2 regions of the Kitasatospora sp. MBT66 genome follow, and region 2 is predicted to be linked to the other one. Evidence: predicted binding sites of a transcription regulator. Region 2 holds the regulator's gene; the other holds the start of a gene.
What was found. The regulator HrcA, encoded in region 2, represses chaperone genes, less so after heat shock. The targets are predictions, from matches to a motif close to TTNGCACTCNGNNNNNCNGAGTGCNAA.
Positions count from the first base shown of each region.

Region 1 (7,740 bases), on a different contig from region 2:
GCATGTCCTGCATGTCGTCCGGCGAGATCTTGCCGTTGTTCTTCAGCCGGGCCTCCAGCTGGTCGGTGATCTCCTTGGCTCGGGTGCCGTACTCCCAGTCGGTGGTCAGCGCGGGCTTGTAGCTCGGGTCGACCACGGCCTGGTTGGCGGTGACGATGTAGCCGCTGCTCGGGTTGAGGCTCCAGGGCATGGCGCTGAACGGGACCGGGTCCTTCTTCCACTGGTAGGCGGAGTCCCAGCCCGGCGCCGGGTAGCGGCCGTCGCCCTTGCCGCGCACCGGGATGTAGCCCGGGGCCTGGTAGCCGATGTTCTTGGCGTCGGCGTAGACGAGGTTCTGCGACGGGACGGTGAAGTCGGCGGCGGCCTTCTGGAAGTCGTCCCAGTTCTTGGCCCGGTCGAGCGCGAAGACGGCGTCCATGGTGCGGCCCGGGATCAGCGCGGTCCACTGCAGGGCGACGCCGTAGCCGCCGGTGCCCCGGTCCGGGGCGGAGGCGCCGTTGGGCGCGTACTTGCCGACGTTCTGCTGCTCGGTGCTCGGGTCGGAGATCAGCGGGGCGCCGGTCTCGGTGGTGCGGACGGTGATGGTGCGGTCCTCGCCCCCGGCGACCTTGATGGTCTCCTTGCGGAGCTCGAACTTCTTCTCCTTGCCGTCGACCAGGTAGGTCTCGGGGCCGGTCACCTTCTCCAGGAAGAGGTCGGTGACGTCGGCGCCGAGGTTGGTGAAGCCCCAGGCGATGTCCTTGTTGTGGCCGATGACCACACCGGGCATGCCGGCGAAGGTGAAGCCGGAGACGTCGTACTGGCAGGTCGGCGAGACCGTCCGGCAGTGCAGGCCCATCTGGTACCAGACCGAGGGCAGGCCGGGGCCGAGGTGCGGGTCGTTGGCCAGCAGCGGCTTGCCGGTGGTGGTGTGGCTGCCGGCCACCACCCAGGAGTTGGAGCCGATGCCCTGGCCGTTGCGGCCGAGCAGCTCGGGCAGCGCGTCGATCCGGTCGGTGACGCCCTTGAGCAGCGCCGAGGTGGCGGCGGCGCCCTGGGCGGTGCCGGCGGCGGTCCCCTGGGCGGCCGGGGCGGAGCCGTCGGCCGGCTTGTAGGAGGTGCCGTTGACGGTGCCGGTCTTCACGATCGTGCCGTTGCGCGCGTACGGGTAGTCCGGGTACAGCTCGGCGATCTTCTCCGGGCTGAAGTCCTGGGCGAGCAGCGAGCGGTCGATCTCCTCCTGGAGGTTCCCGGAGAGGTCCCAGGCCATCGCCTTGAGCCAGGCCACCGAGTCGACCGGGGTCCACTGCTCGGGCTTGTAGTCGCCGTTGACGACACCGAGCACGCCGTACTCCACCGAGGCGGCGGAGCCGCCCGGGTGCTCGGCGAGCCAGGAGTTGACCCCCTCCGCGTAGGCCTGGAGGTTCTTCTTGGTGTCGGCGTTGAGAAGGGTGTCGAACTCCTTCTGGGCCACCTGGCGCCAGCCCATGGTGCGGATCATGGAATCGGTGTCGACCTGGCTGTCGCCGAACATCTCGGAGAGCCGGCCCGCGGTGATGTGCCGCCGGACGTCCATCTCCCAGAACCGGTCCTGGGCCTGGACGTAGCCCTGGGCGCGGAAGAGGTCCTCGGAGCTGTCGGCGTAGAGCTGGGGGATGCCGTTGGCGTCCCGCTTCACGTCGACCGGCGCGCTCATGCCCGCCACCTTGACGCTGCCGTCGACCTCCGGGAAGGACGCGCGGACCGCGGCCACCCCCCGGTAGCCGCCGTAGCCGGCGCCGGCCACCAGCAGTACGACCAGCACGATCACGATCAGACGGGCGCGCCGGAACTTTTTCGAGCGGGGCATCTGGGTCCTTGCGGTCCTCACTGGGGGGCGGGCGGACATGTCAAGGGCACGGGGCCGTGACAGGGCACCACATTAGGCCGACTCGGCTGGCGGCCGTGCACGGGGGACGCTCACGGTGGGATCGGAGGAGGTCAGAAGGCGGTCGGAAGGAGGCCGGGAACAGGCCGGAAGCGCGGGCTCGAGGGAACGCGTGGCCAATGAACCTAAAGATATGGCAAAATGTTAGACTGAGTAACGATCCGCAAGGGGAGTAATTGGCACCCCAGGTCGCCACCCCTGTCGGGACCCCGTCCGCCCCCGCCACGTCCGAGGTGCCCCTGCGTGAATGTCGACCACCTGAACCAGCTGCTGCTCGAGTTCTCCGTGATCCTGCTGATCGCGGTGGTCGCCGTGCGCGTGTCCACCAAATCCGGCCTGCCCAGCCTGCTGATCTACCTCGGCATCGGGGTGGCGCTCGGCCAGAACGGCCTCGGCATCTCCTTCGACAACGCCGAGCTCACCCAGGTCCTCGGCTACGCGGCCCTGGTGGTGATCCTGGCCGAGGGCGGCCTCAAGACCAACTGGCGCGAGGCCAGACCCGTCATGGGGGCCGCCACCGTGCTCGCCACCGTCGGCGTCGCGATCAGCGTCTTCGTCACCGCGGCCGGGGCCCACTGGCTGGTCGGCCTGGACTGGCGCACCTCACTGCTGCTCGGCGCGATCGTCTCGTCCACGGACGCCGCGGCCGTCTTCTCGGTACTGCGGACGGTGCCGCTGCCGCGCCGGCTGACCGGTCTGCTGGAGGCCGAGTCCGGCTTCAACGACGCGCCGGTGGTCATCCTGGTCGTCGCCTTCGCCGCCGTCGGCGAGCCGGACCCGTGGTACGTCCTGATCGGCACGATCCTCGCCGAGCTGGCGATCGGCCTGGCGGTCGGCCTCGCGATCGGCAAGCTCGGCGCGTACGGCGTCAAGCGCGTCGCCCTGCCGTCCTCCGGCCTCTACCCGATCGCGGTGCTGGCCCTCACCGTGCTCGCCTACGCCGGCGGCGCGCTGCTGCACGGCTCCGGCTTCCTCGCCGTCTACGTCACCGCGGTGATCCTCGGCAACGCCAAGCTGCCGCACGGCCCGGCCGTCCGGGGCTTCGCCGACGGCCTGGCCTGGATCGGGCAGATCGGCATGTTCGTGCTGCTCGGCCTGCTCTGCGCCCCCGAGTCGATGGGCTCGGCCGTGGTGCCGGCGCTGGTGATCGGCGCGGTGCTGGTCTTCGTCGCCCGGCCGCTCTCGGTGGTGCTCACACTCACCCCGTTCCGGCTGCCGCTGCGCGAGCAGGCCCTGCTCAGCTGGGCCGGCCTGCGCGGGGCGGTGCCCATCGTGCTGGCCACCATCCCGATGGTGGCCGGCGCGCCGATGGCCCAGGACGTCTTCAACATCGTCTTCATCCTGGTCGTGGTCTTCACCCTGCTCCAGGGGCCGACCCTGCCCTGGGTCGCCAAGGGCCTGCGGATCGGCGACGGCTCGATGGGGCAGGACCTCGGCATCGAGTCGGCGCCGCTGGAGAAGCTGCACGGGCACCTGCTGTCGGTCGCGCTGGCGCCGGACTCCCGGATGTCCGGCGTGGAGATCGGCGAGCTGCGGCTGCCGACCGGGGCGGCGGTCACCCTGGTGGTGCGGGAGGGGAGCAGCTTCGTGCCCGACAAGGCGACCGTGCTGCGCGGCGGGGACGAGCTGCTGGTCGTCACCACCGACGCGGTGGGCGAGGCGGCCGAGCGGCGGCTGCGGGCCGTGGACAAGGGCGGCAAGCTGGCCGACTGGCTGCACGGACGTGGGACCTGAAGGTCTCGCGCGGAGTTCACCTTGACTTAACAGGACAACTTTGGATCCGTCCTGTAGTGTCGAGTCGAGCGCGACATCTACGCGCGTATAACCATTGTTTGCTGACACACCACACCCCAGCATCTGCCTGAAGCAGAGTTGGCGCGACCGCTCGGCGGCCGCGGCCCGGACCCGGCCCACCGCCGGACCGGCCCGGTAACTACCCCGGTCGACGCGCGAGAGGACGACTCTCGGCGCCGTCGGGGCCACCCCATGCCCTGCCGCGCTACCAGGCAGCAGGAAGGACCGACCGTGACGGCCCGCCGAACGGTCGAGAGCGTCGAGGACGCCGAGAATGCCATGGCCGAGGCTGACGCCACGGGCGACGCCGGCAGCACGGGCAGCGCGGACACCGCGCCGGCCCGGGTCGGCTACGGGGCCCTGCTGCGCACTCCCGGGGCCTGGACGTTCCTGACCCCCGCGCTCCTCGCGCGGCTGCCCTACGCGATGCTCAGCATGGGAATCCTGCTGCTGGTCAAGGACACCCACGGCTCCTACGGCACCGCCAGCACGGTCGCGGCGGTCGCCGCCGTCGCCCAGGCGCTGATCGGCCCGCAGACCGGGCGGCTCGCGGACCGGTACGGCCAGGCCGCCGTGCTCGTCCCGACCGTCCTGGTGCACGCGGCCTCGGTCGGCGCGCTGATCGCGCTCGCCCTCGGGCACGCGCCGGCCTGGAGCCTGTTCCTGGCCGCCGCCCCGGCCGGTGCGAGCGTCCCGCAGATCGGCGCGATGGTGCGCGCCCGCTGGATCTCCACCTTCACCGCCGAGGGCGCCTCCGCCTCCTCCGCCGCCAAGGTGAGCACCGCCTTCGCCTTCGAGTCCGTGACCGACGAGTTCACCTTCGTCGTCGGCCCGATCCTGGCCGCCGCCGTGGCCACCTCGGTCAACCCCTCGACCGGGCTGATCGCCGAGGCCGCGCTGACCCTGGTCGGCGGTCTGGCCTTCGCGGCCCAGCGGCGCACCGCGCCCGCCCGGGTGGTGCGCGAGCCCGGCGTCCGGCAGGCCTCGGCCCTCGCCTCCCCCGGCGTCCGGCTGCTGGCCGCCACCTTCCTGGGCGTGGGCGCCGTCTTCGGCGGCCTGCAGGTCTCGGTGAACGCCTTCGCCGACTCGGTCGGCCGGCCGGGCGCCGCGGGCACCGTCTACGGCATCTTCGCCGGCGGCTCGATGCTGGCCGGCGTGCTGTACGGCATGGTCGCCTGGCGGCGGTCGGTCCAGCAGCGGATGGTCATGAGCTACGGCCTGCTGGTGCTGGGCTGCTCGACCCTGTGGGCGATGCCGAACCTGGTCGCGCTGTCGGTCGCCGGGCTGGTCTGCGGCCTGGCCATCGCGCCCACCCTGATCAGCGGCTACACCCTGGTCGAGACGCTGGTCGAGGACGGCGCCAAGACCGAGGCCTTCACCTGGCTGACCGGCGCCATCGGCCTGGGCCTGGCGACCGGCGCGACGGCGGCCGGGCGGCTGATCGACGCGCAGGGCCCGACGGTCGGCTTCCTGGTGCCGGTCGCCGGTGCCGGTCTCGGCCTGATCGCCCTGCTCTCGCTGCGGGGGCTGCTGGTACCGGCCGGAACCCGCAGCACGGTGGTCGCCGGCTCGGTGGAGCGCGGTGCGCCCGCCGGGCTGGTGGGGGCCGTCAAGGGCTGACCCCGGGGCCAGAACCGACTCATCTCACATTCGAGTCGCTGGACTGATCCTCCGGAATGCCGCATCATTGAGGATCGTTAGCACTCATCAGGCGAGAGTGCCAGGAGGAAGACAAGTGCCCACGTACCAGTACCAGTGCACCGAGTGCGGCAACGGCCTGGAGGCGGTGCAGAAGTTCACCGACGAGCCGCTGACCACGTGCCCCGACTGCCAGGGACGGCTCCGCAAGGTCTTCTCGGCGGTGGGTGTCGTCTTCAAGGGCTCCGGCTTCTACCGGACCGACAGCCGCTCCTCCTCCAGCAGCTCGGTGGGATCCGGCTCGTCGTCGTCCTCTTCGTCGACGTCGGCCTCGGGCTCCTCGTCGGGCTCGTCCTCGTCGGGCTCCTCGGGTTCGTCGGGGTCCTCGGCCCCCGCGGCCAGCCCCGCTCCGGCGGCCGGCTGACCTTCTGCCGGGTCGCGGCAGCAGCTTCTCGGACGGCCCGCCGTTCCCGTTCTCCACGGGTGCGGCGGGCCTTTCGCGCGTTCTGCGGCGGGTGTCCCGGGGGCGGGCGTTTCGGGGCTGGGGCGTTTCGGGGGCAGGGCTTTCGGGGGCGGGTGTCCCGGGGGCGGGTGTCCCGGGGGCGGGTTCTGTCAGCGCCGGGCGGGTCGGTTCACCCCCGCGGGTGGGTCCCGTTGTCCACAGGGCCGGGTTTTCCACAGGTACGGAAAAGGGAGTTCCGGCGGTCGCGCGGGCGGCCCAGAGTGGGCACCGCCAGCCCCGAACCCGACCCGTGGAGGTACCCGTGCGTACCGCTTCGCCCGCCCTGTCGCCCCGTCCGCTGCCGATCCCGCCGCTGCCCGCGCCGACCGTTCCGCCCCGGCAGCCGGTGCCCTCCTTCCCGCCGATCGGAGGCCGGGCCGGTCTGCGCGGCCGGCTCCGACAGCTGCTGGCAGCCGGCCCCCGGGTGCCGGCCGTGCTGCTCTTCGCGATGGCGGCCGCACTCGCCCTCGGACCGGCCTGGGCGGACCCGCGGACGCCGGAATCGGCACCGCCGGTCGGCCGAACGGGTTGTCCGGCGGAGGGGGGAGGAAATCACCCGTAACCGAGGAACGACTTCGTCGTTCACGCGGCATGAAGGGCTTCAAGGAATTCCTGCTGCGCGGAAACGTCGTCGACCTGGCCGTCGCCGTAGTCATCGGTGCGGCTTTCACCAGCATCGTCAACGCCTTCGTCAAAGGCGTCATCAATCCGATCGTCGGCGCGTTCGGGGCCAAGGACCTCGCGTCCTACAGCTCCTGCATCAAGGGGCCCTGCGAGGTGACCGCCGCCGGTGAGGTGACGTCCGGAATCCTCATCCTCTGGGGCAGCGTGCTCAGCGCGGCCCTGCAGTTCCTGATCACCGCCGCCGTCGTCTACTTCTGCCTCATCCTGCCGATGACCAGGTTCACCGCCCGGCGCAAGACCCTGGCCGAGGTCCAGGCGGAGGCCGAGGCCAAGGAGGTCCTGCTGCTCACCGAGATCCGCGACGCCCTGGTCACCCGGGCCGCCTGACCCCTGGCCCGTCCGAACCCCGCCGCGCCACGCCCCGTCCCGCCCGGGGCCCGGCGGCCCCTCCCCCTCGGATCAGTCCCCGTGGTGCGGCGGGCGCTGGCTCAGGTACCAGTCCAGCCCCCGTCCACCGCTCTCCCCGGCCCCGGGGCGCTCGCCCCACCCGGTGTCGGTGTCGTCCCGGGACTGCCGGTCCAGCGGGTCCCCGAAGATCAGCCGGGCCTTCGCCGCCGCGTCCGCACCCGGCTGTGCCTTGGGGGCGGCCTGTGCCGGCCCGCTCCCCGCCCCTGGCCCGGTACCGGGCTGCGTGCCCGGTCGGCCGTCCGTCGCGTCCTTCGCCATCGTCTCCTCCACCGCTCTCGCCGTCCCCGCCGCTGTCCGCCGTCGCCCGCCCCTGCCCACCAAGCCTAGAAGGCCCCGGAGCGGCCCGGGGACGAAGGTTGGCCCGGCGCGGACCGCTCCGCACCGGGCCCACCGGGCCGTCCCCGCCCCCGTACCCACCTCCGGCCGCGCCGCCCCGCGCGCCCCACGTCTCCGTAGACCTCCGCTACGCGGCCTCGAAGCCCGCATGGTCGGCGATCTTCTTCAGCTCCGCCAGCGCGTGCTTCTCGATCTGGCGGATCCGCTCACGGGTCAGCCCGTGCTGCTTGCCCACCTCGGTGAGGGTGCGCTCGCGGCCGTCCTCCATCCCGTAGCGGGAGCGGATGATCGATGCCGTCCGGTCGTCCAGCCGCCCGATCAGGCCGTCCAGCTCCTCACGGCGGAGCATGACCATCACGGCGTCCTCGGGGGACGTCGCCCCGGTGTCCTCGACCAGGTCGCCGAACTGGGTCTCGCCCTCGTCGTCGACCGACATGTTCAGACTGACCGGGTCGCGCGCCCAGTCCAGCAC
Region 1 covers NZ_JAIY01000004.1:79,639-87,378, forward strand. The annotation lists gene BI06_RS07105 (penicillin acylase family protein) at 1-1,828, opposite strand, end outside; gene BI06_RS07110 (potassium/proton antiporter) at 2,150-3,640, shown strand; gene BI06_RS07115 (MFS transporter) at 3,980-5,320, shown strand; gene BI06_RS07120 (FmdB family zinc ribbon protein) at 5,436-5,762, shown strand; gene mscL (large conductance mechanosensitive channel protein MscL) at 6,432-6,851, shown strand; gene BI06_RS07135 (hypothetical protein) at 6,924-7,190, opposite strand; gene BI06_RS07140 (sigma-70 family RNA polymerase sigma factor) at 7,396-7,740, opposite strand, start outside.
Region 1: a site for HrcA is predicted at 5,398-5,424, ahead of BI06_RS07120 (FmdB family zinc ribbon protein). Genes of this name have one in related genera too.

Region 2 (7,740 bases):
CAACCCGCGGTGACTGCATTCGGAAGCGCGTGGGGGCCGTCCTCGTGGACCAGCGCCACAGGGTCCTGAGCACGGGCTACAACGGCTCTGCACCGGGTCAGCCGTCCTGCAAGGCGGGCGGCTGTGATCGGTGCCTCTCGTCGGCCCCTTCGGGCTCCAGCTATGAGGGCTGCATCGAGTATCACGCCGAGTGGAATGCGATCCTCTGGTCCCGCCCCGAAGACCGCCAGGGCGCCACCCTCTACGTTACGTGGGAACCCTGCGGTGACTGCCTGAAGCTGATCAAGGGCGTGGGCATCGTTCGCGTGGTCTGGAAGGACCCCGCCGGCCTGCAACACGAGCGCCCTATACGGAAGTAGCGATGATGACGGGCCCCCGCTCAAGCGGGGGTCCGTCTACGTGTTTTCACCCTTCCCCTATTACCCGTATAAGGGGGATGCCGTCGTAGGGCTGCGAGGTTCGCCACGTGGCCTCCGCGTGGCGTCTCTGGCGGGGTGGCTCTGGTAGAAGTAGCGGAGTAAGGAGGCCCAGGGCCTCGTGCACCTGGTCAGGCGTGAGGCTGTACCGCTCGACCAAGTCCTGTAACACCGCTTCACTCTCGGGTGTCAACACTCCTACTCCTCCATCCCAGGGGCGCCCCAGACCGGGAACCAACGAGAGAGGTCAGGTTCTATGCGAAGATCGTTCTTAAGCAAGTTGGCTAGCTCGATCTCCAAGGCGTTGTCACGTTCCTGCTGGTCAGGGCGTTTACACACCGGGTAGAAGGTGCCGCGCTTGTACAGGTAGACGAGGGCCAGCGGGCGCTGTCCGTCGGCGTCACGGAAGCCGACCAGGGAGCAGAGCAGCTGGGGGCCGAAGCCGTGCGCCTCGAGTTCGCTGTTGACCGCGTGCAGGTCGTTGACGAGTTCGGGCAGTTCGCCGGGCTGGTGCCGGGCGAGCAGCCAGGAGTAGCCGTAGGAGTCCTTGGACGCCTCGACGGGGACGCCGCCGCGTTCGGTGTCGGCGTCGAGCAGGGCCCGGACCTGCCGTTCGACCTCGTCGAAGGCGCCGCCCTCGACGGAGGCGAAGCAGACCGAGCCGAGTCCGGTGGGCCGGAAGCCGGCCGCGGCCTCCAGGGTGAGGGCGGCGGACGGCACGCCGAACAGCTGGTCGAGGTCGGGCTTGACGGGCTTGGTGCGGCCGAACAGCGTGTCCAGGATGCCCACGGCGGTCCTTCCGGTCAGAGGGCGGGGGCGGTGCGTGCGGGGGCGGTGCGGTGCGGAGTACGGGAGCCGCGGCCGAGCGGGCGGCTCAACGGCCGAGCTCGGAGGAGATCTTCGCCAGCTGGGCCAGCCGCTGCTCCAGCGACGGGTGGGTGGAGAACAGCTGGGTGGCGGCCTCCCGGGCGCTGAGCGCCGGCGCGAAGTAGAACGCGTTGTAGGGCTGGGCCTGGCGCAGGTCCCGGGTCGGGATGGCGGCGATCTGGCCGGTCACCTTGGTGAGCGCCGAGGCCAGCGCGCTGGGCCGCCCGGTGAGCTGGGCGGCGGCCCGGTCGGCGGCCAGCTCCCGGTAGCGGGAGAGCAGCCGGGTCAGCAGGAAGCTGATCGCGTAGACGGCGATCGACACCAGCGGGATCACCAGGGCGGCGATCGCGGCGTTGGAGTCGTTGTTGTTGCGCCCGCCGCCCATGAAACCGCCGTACATGGCGATCCGGGTCATCGCGCCGGCCAGTACGCCGAGGAAGCCGGCCACCGTCATCACGGCGACGTCCCGGTGGGCGACGTGCGACAGCTCGTGGGCGAGCACGCCCTCCAACTCCTCCGGCTCCAGCCGGCGCAGCAGGCCGGTGGTCACGCAGACCACCGCGTTCTGCGGGTTGCGGCCGGTGGCGAAGGCGTTCGGCATGTCGTTGTCGGCGACCGCCACCCGGGGTTTGGGCATGTCGGCGAGCGCGCAGAGCCGGTCGACGGCGCCGTGCAGCTGCGGGTACTGCTCCGGGGTGACCCGGTGGGCGCCCATCGCCCGTTCGGTGATCCGGTCGCTGAACCAGAACTGGGCGACAAACAGGCCGCCCGAGATCAGCACGATGATCGGCCAGGCGCCGCGCAGCAGCGCGATCAGCAGACCGGTGAATCCCACGTACAACAGCCCGATCAGGAACATCGTCCCCACCATGCGGCCGGTCAGGCCGCGGTCGGGGGCGAAGCGGGTGTGCTGGCCCGAGCTCGACATCGCTGCTCCTCCGTTCGCCGTCCGCTTCCGATGCTGCCACCGGGCGGGCCCCGCGGCATCACCCGCGCGCCGCGGACTGCGGGCAGGATCACCCCGGCCGGGCCGTTCCTGCCGTCGGACCCGGGCCTTACACTGGCAGGTACGGTTCTGGCACTCGTGTGTTCAGAGTGCCAAGGCCGGGCCCCGCGGGGTCGGACCGGACAGCTCGAACACGGACACATGCCACGACGGTGTGTCACAACGGACAACGCGTGAAGACGGAGGTGCGTGCCCATGGCCGGTGAGGTCCGCCAGCTCGACGACCGCAAACTCGCGGTGCTTCGCGCGATCGTCCAGGACTACGTGGGGACGGAGGAGCCGGTCGGCTCCAAGGCCCTGGTCGAACGGCACAACCTCGGGGTCTCCCCGGCGACCGTGCGCAACGACATGGCGGCGCTGGAGGAGGAGGGCTACATCCACCAGCCGCACACCAGCGCCGGTCGGATCCCCACCGACAAGGGCTACCGGCTGTTCGTCGACAAGCTGGCCGAGGTCAAGCCGATGAGCGCGCCCGAGCGGCGGGCGATCCGGCACTTCCTCGACGGCGCGGTGGACCTCGACGACGTGGTCGCCCGCACGGTGCGGCTGCTCGCCCAGCTGACCCGCCAGGTCGCGGTGGTGCAGTACCCCTCGCTGAGCCGTTCCACGGTGCGGCACATCGAGCTGGTGGCGCTGGCCCCGGCCAAGGTGATGCTGGTGCTGATCATGAACACCGGCCGCGTCGAGCAGCGGCTGGTGGACTGCCCGGGTACGGTCGGCGAGACCGTGCTGGCGGACCTCCGGGGCCGGATCAACGCCCGGGCCGCCGGACAGCGGCTCCCGGACGTCCCGGGGCTGCTGGAGGAGCTGCCCGCGCAGTTCGAGGCGGCCGACCGGCCGACCGTGTCCACGGTGCTGGCGACGCTCTTCGAGACCCTCGCCGAGCAGCGCGAGGAGCGGATCATGCTGGCCGGCACGGCCAACCTGACCCGCTTCGGCCACGACTTCCCGCTGACCATCCAGCCGGTGCTGGAGGCGCTGGAGGAGCAGGTCGTCCTGCTCCGCCTCCTGGGTGAGACGGCGGACGCCGGGATGACGGTCCGGATCGGGCGGGAGAACGCCTACGAAGGGCTGAATTCCACCTCGGTCGTCTCGGTCGGTTACGGTTCGGGCGACGAGAGCGTGGCCAAACTGGGGGTGATCGGTCCGACCCGGATGGACTACCCGGGCACAATGGGGGCGGTGCGAGCGGTGGCACGGTACGTGGGTCAGATTCTGGCCGAGTCGTAGGAACGGTCGTCGTCGGACAGCTGACGGCGCCCGAAGTCGCAAGCACTCACACAGGCGGAACAAGCGGAGCATTTGGTGGCCACGGACTACTACGCGGTACTCGGCGTCCGACGGGATGCGGGGCAGGACGAGATCAAGAAGGCGTTCCGGCGCCTGGCACGCGAACTGCACCCGGACGTCAACCCGGACCCGAAGACGCAGGAGCGGTTCAAGGAGATCAACGCCGCCTACGAGGTGCTCTCCGACCCGCAGAAGCGCCAGGTCTACGACCTCGGCGGCGACCCGCTCTCGCCGAACGGCGGGGGCGGCGCGGGCGGCTTCGGCGCGGGCGCGGCGGGCTTCGGCTTCTCCGACATCATGGACGCCTTCTTCGGCGCCGCCTCCGGCCAGCGCGGACCGCGCTCCCGGACCAGGCGCGGCCAGGACGCCATGATCCGGCTGGAGATCACCCTGGAGGAGGCCGCGTTCGGCACCACCAAGGAACTCCAGGTCGACACCGCCGTCACCTGCACCACCTGCAGCGGCGAGGGCGCCGCGCCCGGCACCTCCGCGCAGACCTGCGACATGTGCCGCGGCAAGGGCGAGGTCTCCCAGGTCACCCGGTCCTTCCTGGGCCAGGTCATGACCTCCCGCCCCTGCCCGCAGTGCCAGGGCTTCGGCACCGTCGTGCCGACCCCCTGCCCGGAGTGCGCCGGCGACGGCCGGGTCCGCGCCCGCCGCACCCTGACCGTCAAGATCCCGGCCGGGGTCGACAACGGCACCCGGATCCAGCTGGCCGGCGAGGGCGAGGTCGGCCCCGGCGGCGGCCCGGCCGGCGACCTCTACGTCGAGATCGCCGAGACCGCCCACCCGACCTTCCAGCGTCGCGGCGACGACCTGCACTGCACGGTCACCATCCCGATGACGGCGGCCTCGCTCGGCACCCAGGTGCCGCTGCAGACCCTGGACGGGATCGAGGAGGTCGACATCCGGCCCGGCACCCAGTCCGGCCAGTCGATCCCGCTGCACGGCCGGGGCATCACCCACCTGCGCGGCGGCGGCCGGGGTGACCTGATAGTGCATGTCGAGGTGCAGACGCCCACCAAGCTCGACGCCGAGCAGGAGGAACTGCTGCGCCGCCTGGCGGTGCTGCGCGGCGAGGAGCGGCCGTCCGGCCAGTTCGCGCCCGGGCAGCAGGGGCTGTTCTCCCGGCTGAAGGACGCCTTCAACGGCCGGTAGCCGTCCCGCGCGGGGGTGCCGAGGCTTCCTCGGCACCCCTTTCGCGTTCCCGTTCCCGTTCCCACCCCGGAGGTTCCCCGCATGACCGCGCCCGTGTTCGTCGTCGACCCCGAGCGGATCGCCGCCGCCGCGCCGGGCGCCTCCGTCCGGCTGGACGGGCCGGAGGGCCGGCACGCCGCCGCGGTGAAGCGGCTGGAGCCGGGCGAGGCGGTCACCCTGGCCGACGGCCGGGGCCTCGGCGTGGACGGCACCGTCGCGGCGGTGCACGGCAAGGACGCGATCGAGGTGACGGTGACGGCCGTGCGGCGCGAGCCGGAGCCGTCGCCGCGGATCGTCGTCGTCCAGGCGCTGCCCAAGGGCGACCGGGGCGAGCTGGCGGTGGAGACCATGACCGAGGTCGGCGTGGACGTGGTGATCCCCTGGGCGGCGTCGCGCTGCATCACCCAGTGGAAGGGCGAGCGCGGCGCCAAGGCGCTCGCCAAGTGGCGGGCCACCGCGCGGGAGGCCGGCAAGCAGTCCCGGCGGCTGCGCTTCCCCGAGGTCCGCGAGGCGATGACCACCCGGCAGCTGGCCCCGGTGCTGGCCGGCGCCGCGTTCGCGGCGGTGCTGCACGAGGAGGGCTCCGAGCCGCTGGCCGGCGCCGCCCTGCCGGAGACCGGGGACCTGGTGCTGGTGGTCGGCCCGGAGGGCGGCGTCTCCCCGGAGGAGCTGGCCGCCTTCGCCGAGGCCGGCGCGAAGCCGTACCGGCTCGGCCCCTCGGTGCTGCGCACCTCCACGGCCGGGGTCGCGGCCGGCGCGCTGCTGCTGGGCCGCACCGGCCGCTGGGCCTGACACCGGCGTCCCCCGTCGGGGTTCGCGGACCGCGAACTCCGGGCGCGCCGCGCCCCCGGCTGCCTAGGGTGGCGACCGTGAGCGAACCCGAGAGCACCCCCGAGGGCGCCTACCTGCGCCACCCGCACCTGCACGGCGACCTGATCACCTTCGTGGCCGAGAACGACGTGTGGCTCGCCCCGCTGGACGGCGGCCGGGCCTGGCGGCTGACCGCCGACCACCGACCGGTCCGCAGACCGATGTTCTCCCCGGACGGCCGCCACGTCGCCTTCACCTCCACCCGGGACGGCGCCCCCGAGGTGCACGTGGTCCCGGTGGACGGCGGGCCGTCCCGGCGGCTGACCCACTGGGGCGACGCGCAGACCCAGCTGCGGGGCTGGACCGCCGACGGCCGGCCGATCGCCACCACCGCCGCCGGGCAGGCCTCGCTGCGCCGCACCTGGGCGCGGGCGGTGCCGCTGGACGGCGGCGAGGCGGCCCGGCTGCCGTACGGCCCGGTCGGCGGGCTGGCCTTCGAGCCCGACGGCGACCGGGTGCTGCTGGTCTCCGCCTACGCCACCGAGCCGGCCTGGTGGAAGCGCTACCGGGGCGGGCGGACCGGCCGGCTGTGGATCGGCTCCGACCGCTTCGAGCGCGTCCACGAGGAGCTGGACGGGCACATCGAGTCGCCGCTGTGGGTGGGCGGGCGGATCGCCTTCCTCTCCGACCACGAGGGCGTCGGCGCGCTCTACTCCAGCCTCCCGGACGGCTCCGACCTGCGCCGGCACGGCATCTCGCCGGAGGGCTTCTACGCCCGCACCGCCACCACCGACGGGAGCCGGGTGGTCTGGCACAGCGCCGGCGACCTGTGGCTGCTGGAGGACCTCGACGGCGCCGGGCCGCGCCGCCTGGACGTCCGCCCGGCCGGTCCGCGCACCGGCCGCCGCCCCCGCCCGGTGTCCGCCGCGCACTGGCTGGAGGGCGCCGCCCCGGACCGCACCGGGCGGGCCGGGGCCGTGGTGGTGCGCGGCTCCGTGCACTGGCTCACCCACCGGGAGGGTCCGGCCCGGGTGCTGGACGAGACGCCGGGCGTGCGCGGTCGGCTGGCCCGGGTGGTGCCGGGACCGGCCGGCGAGGACGCCGCCCAGGGCGTGGTCTGGGTGACCGACGCCGAGGGCGAGGACGCGATCGAGTACGCGCCCGCCGTGCTCGGCACCGAGCGCCGCCGGCTCGCCGCCGGGCAGCTGGGCCGGGTCCGCTCGCTGTTGGTCTCCCCGGACGGCAAGCAGCTGGCGGTCGGCGCGCACGACGGCCGGGTGCTGCTGGTCGGCCTGGCCGACGGCGCCGTGCACGAGCTGGCGCACAGCACCGACGGCGAGGTCAGCGGGCTGGCGTTCAGCCCGGACTCGGCCTGGCTGGCCTGGTCGCAGCCGACCCTCGGTGCGTGGTCGCTGCGCCAGATCGTGCTGGCCAACCTGGCCACCCGGACGGTCTCCGAGGCGACCCCGCAGCGGTTCGTCGACACCTCCCCGGCGTTCACCGCCGACGGCCGGCACCTGGCGTTCCTCTCGGTGCGCAGCTTCGACCCGGTGTACGACTCGCACGTCTTCGACCTGTCGTTCCCCAACGGCTGCCGCCCGTACCTGATCACGCTGGCCGCCGACACGCCGTCGCCGTTCGGGCCGCGCCGGGCGGGCCGGGCGGCCGGCGGGGAGGAGGACGAGCCGAAGGGCCGCCGGGCGGACGGCGAGGAGGGCGCGGCCGACGCGCCGCCGGCGACCCGGGTCGACCTGGACGGCATCGCCGACCGGATCGTGCCGTTCCCGGTGGAGGGCGGCCGGTTCGGGGTGCTGCGGGCCGCCAAGGACGGCGTGCTGTGGACCAGGCTGCCGCTGGTCGGCGAGCTGGGCGACGAGGCCGCCTCGCTGGAGGACGAGCGCCCGCGGCCGACCCTGGAGCGCTTCGACTTCCGCAAGCGCCGGGCGGAGCAGCTGGTGGACGGCCTGGACGCGTTCGCGGTGAGCGGGGACGGCACCCGGCTGGTGGTGCTGGACGAGGGCGAGCTGCGGATCGTGCCCGCCGACCACAAGGCCTCCGGCGAGGACGACGAGATCGACGTCGACCTGGACCGGCTGCGGGTGACGGTCGACCCGGCGGCCGAGTGGCGGCAGATGTACGACGAGAACGGCCGGC
Region 2 covers NZ_JAIY01000007.1:203,941-211,680, forward strand. The annotation lists gene BI06_RS55545 (deaminase) at 1-359, shown strand, start outside; gene BI06_RS20415 (hypothetical protein) at 615-1,205, opposite strand; gene htpX (zinc metalloprotease HtpX) at 1,291-2,211, opposite strand; gene hrcA (heat-inducible transcriptional repressor HrcA) at 2,485-3,519, shown strand; gene dnaJ (molecular chaperone DnaJ) at 3,595-4,737, shown strand; gene BI06_RS20435 (16S rRNA (uracil(1498)-N(3))-methyltransferase) at 4,819-5,568, shown strand; gene BI06_RS20440 (S41 family peptidase) at 5,646-7,740, shown strand, end outside.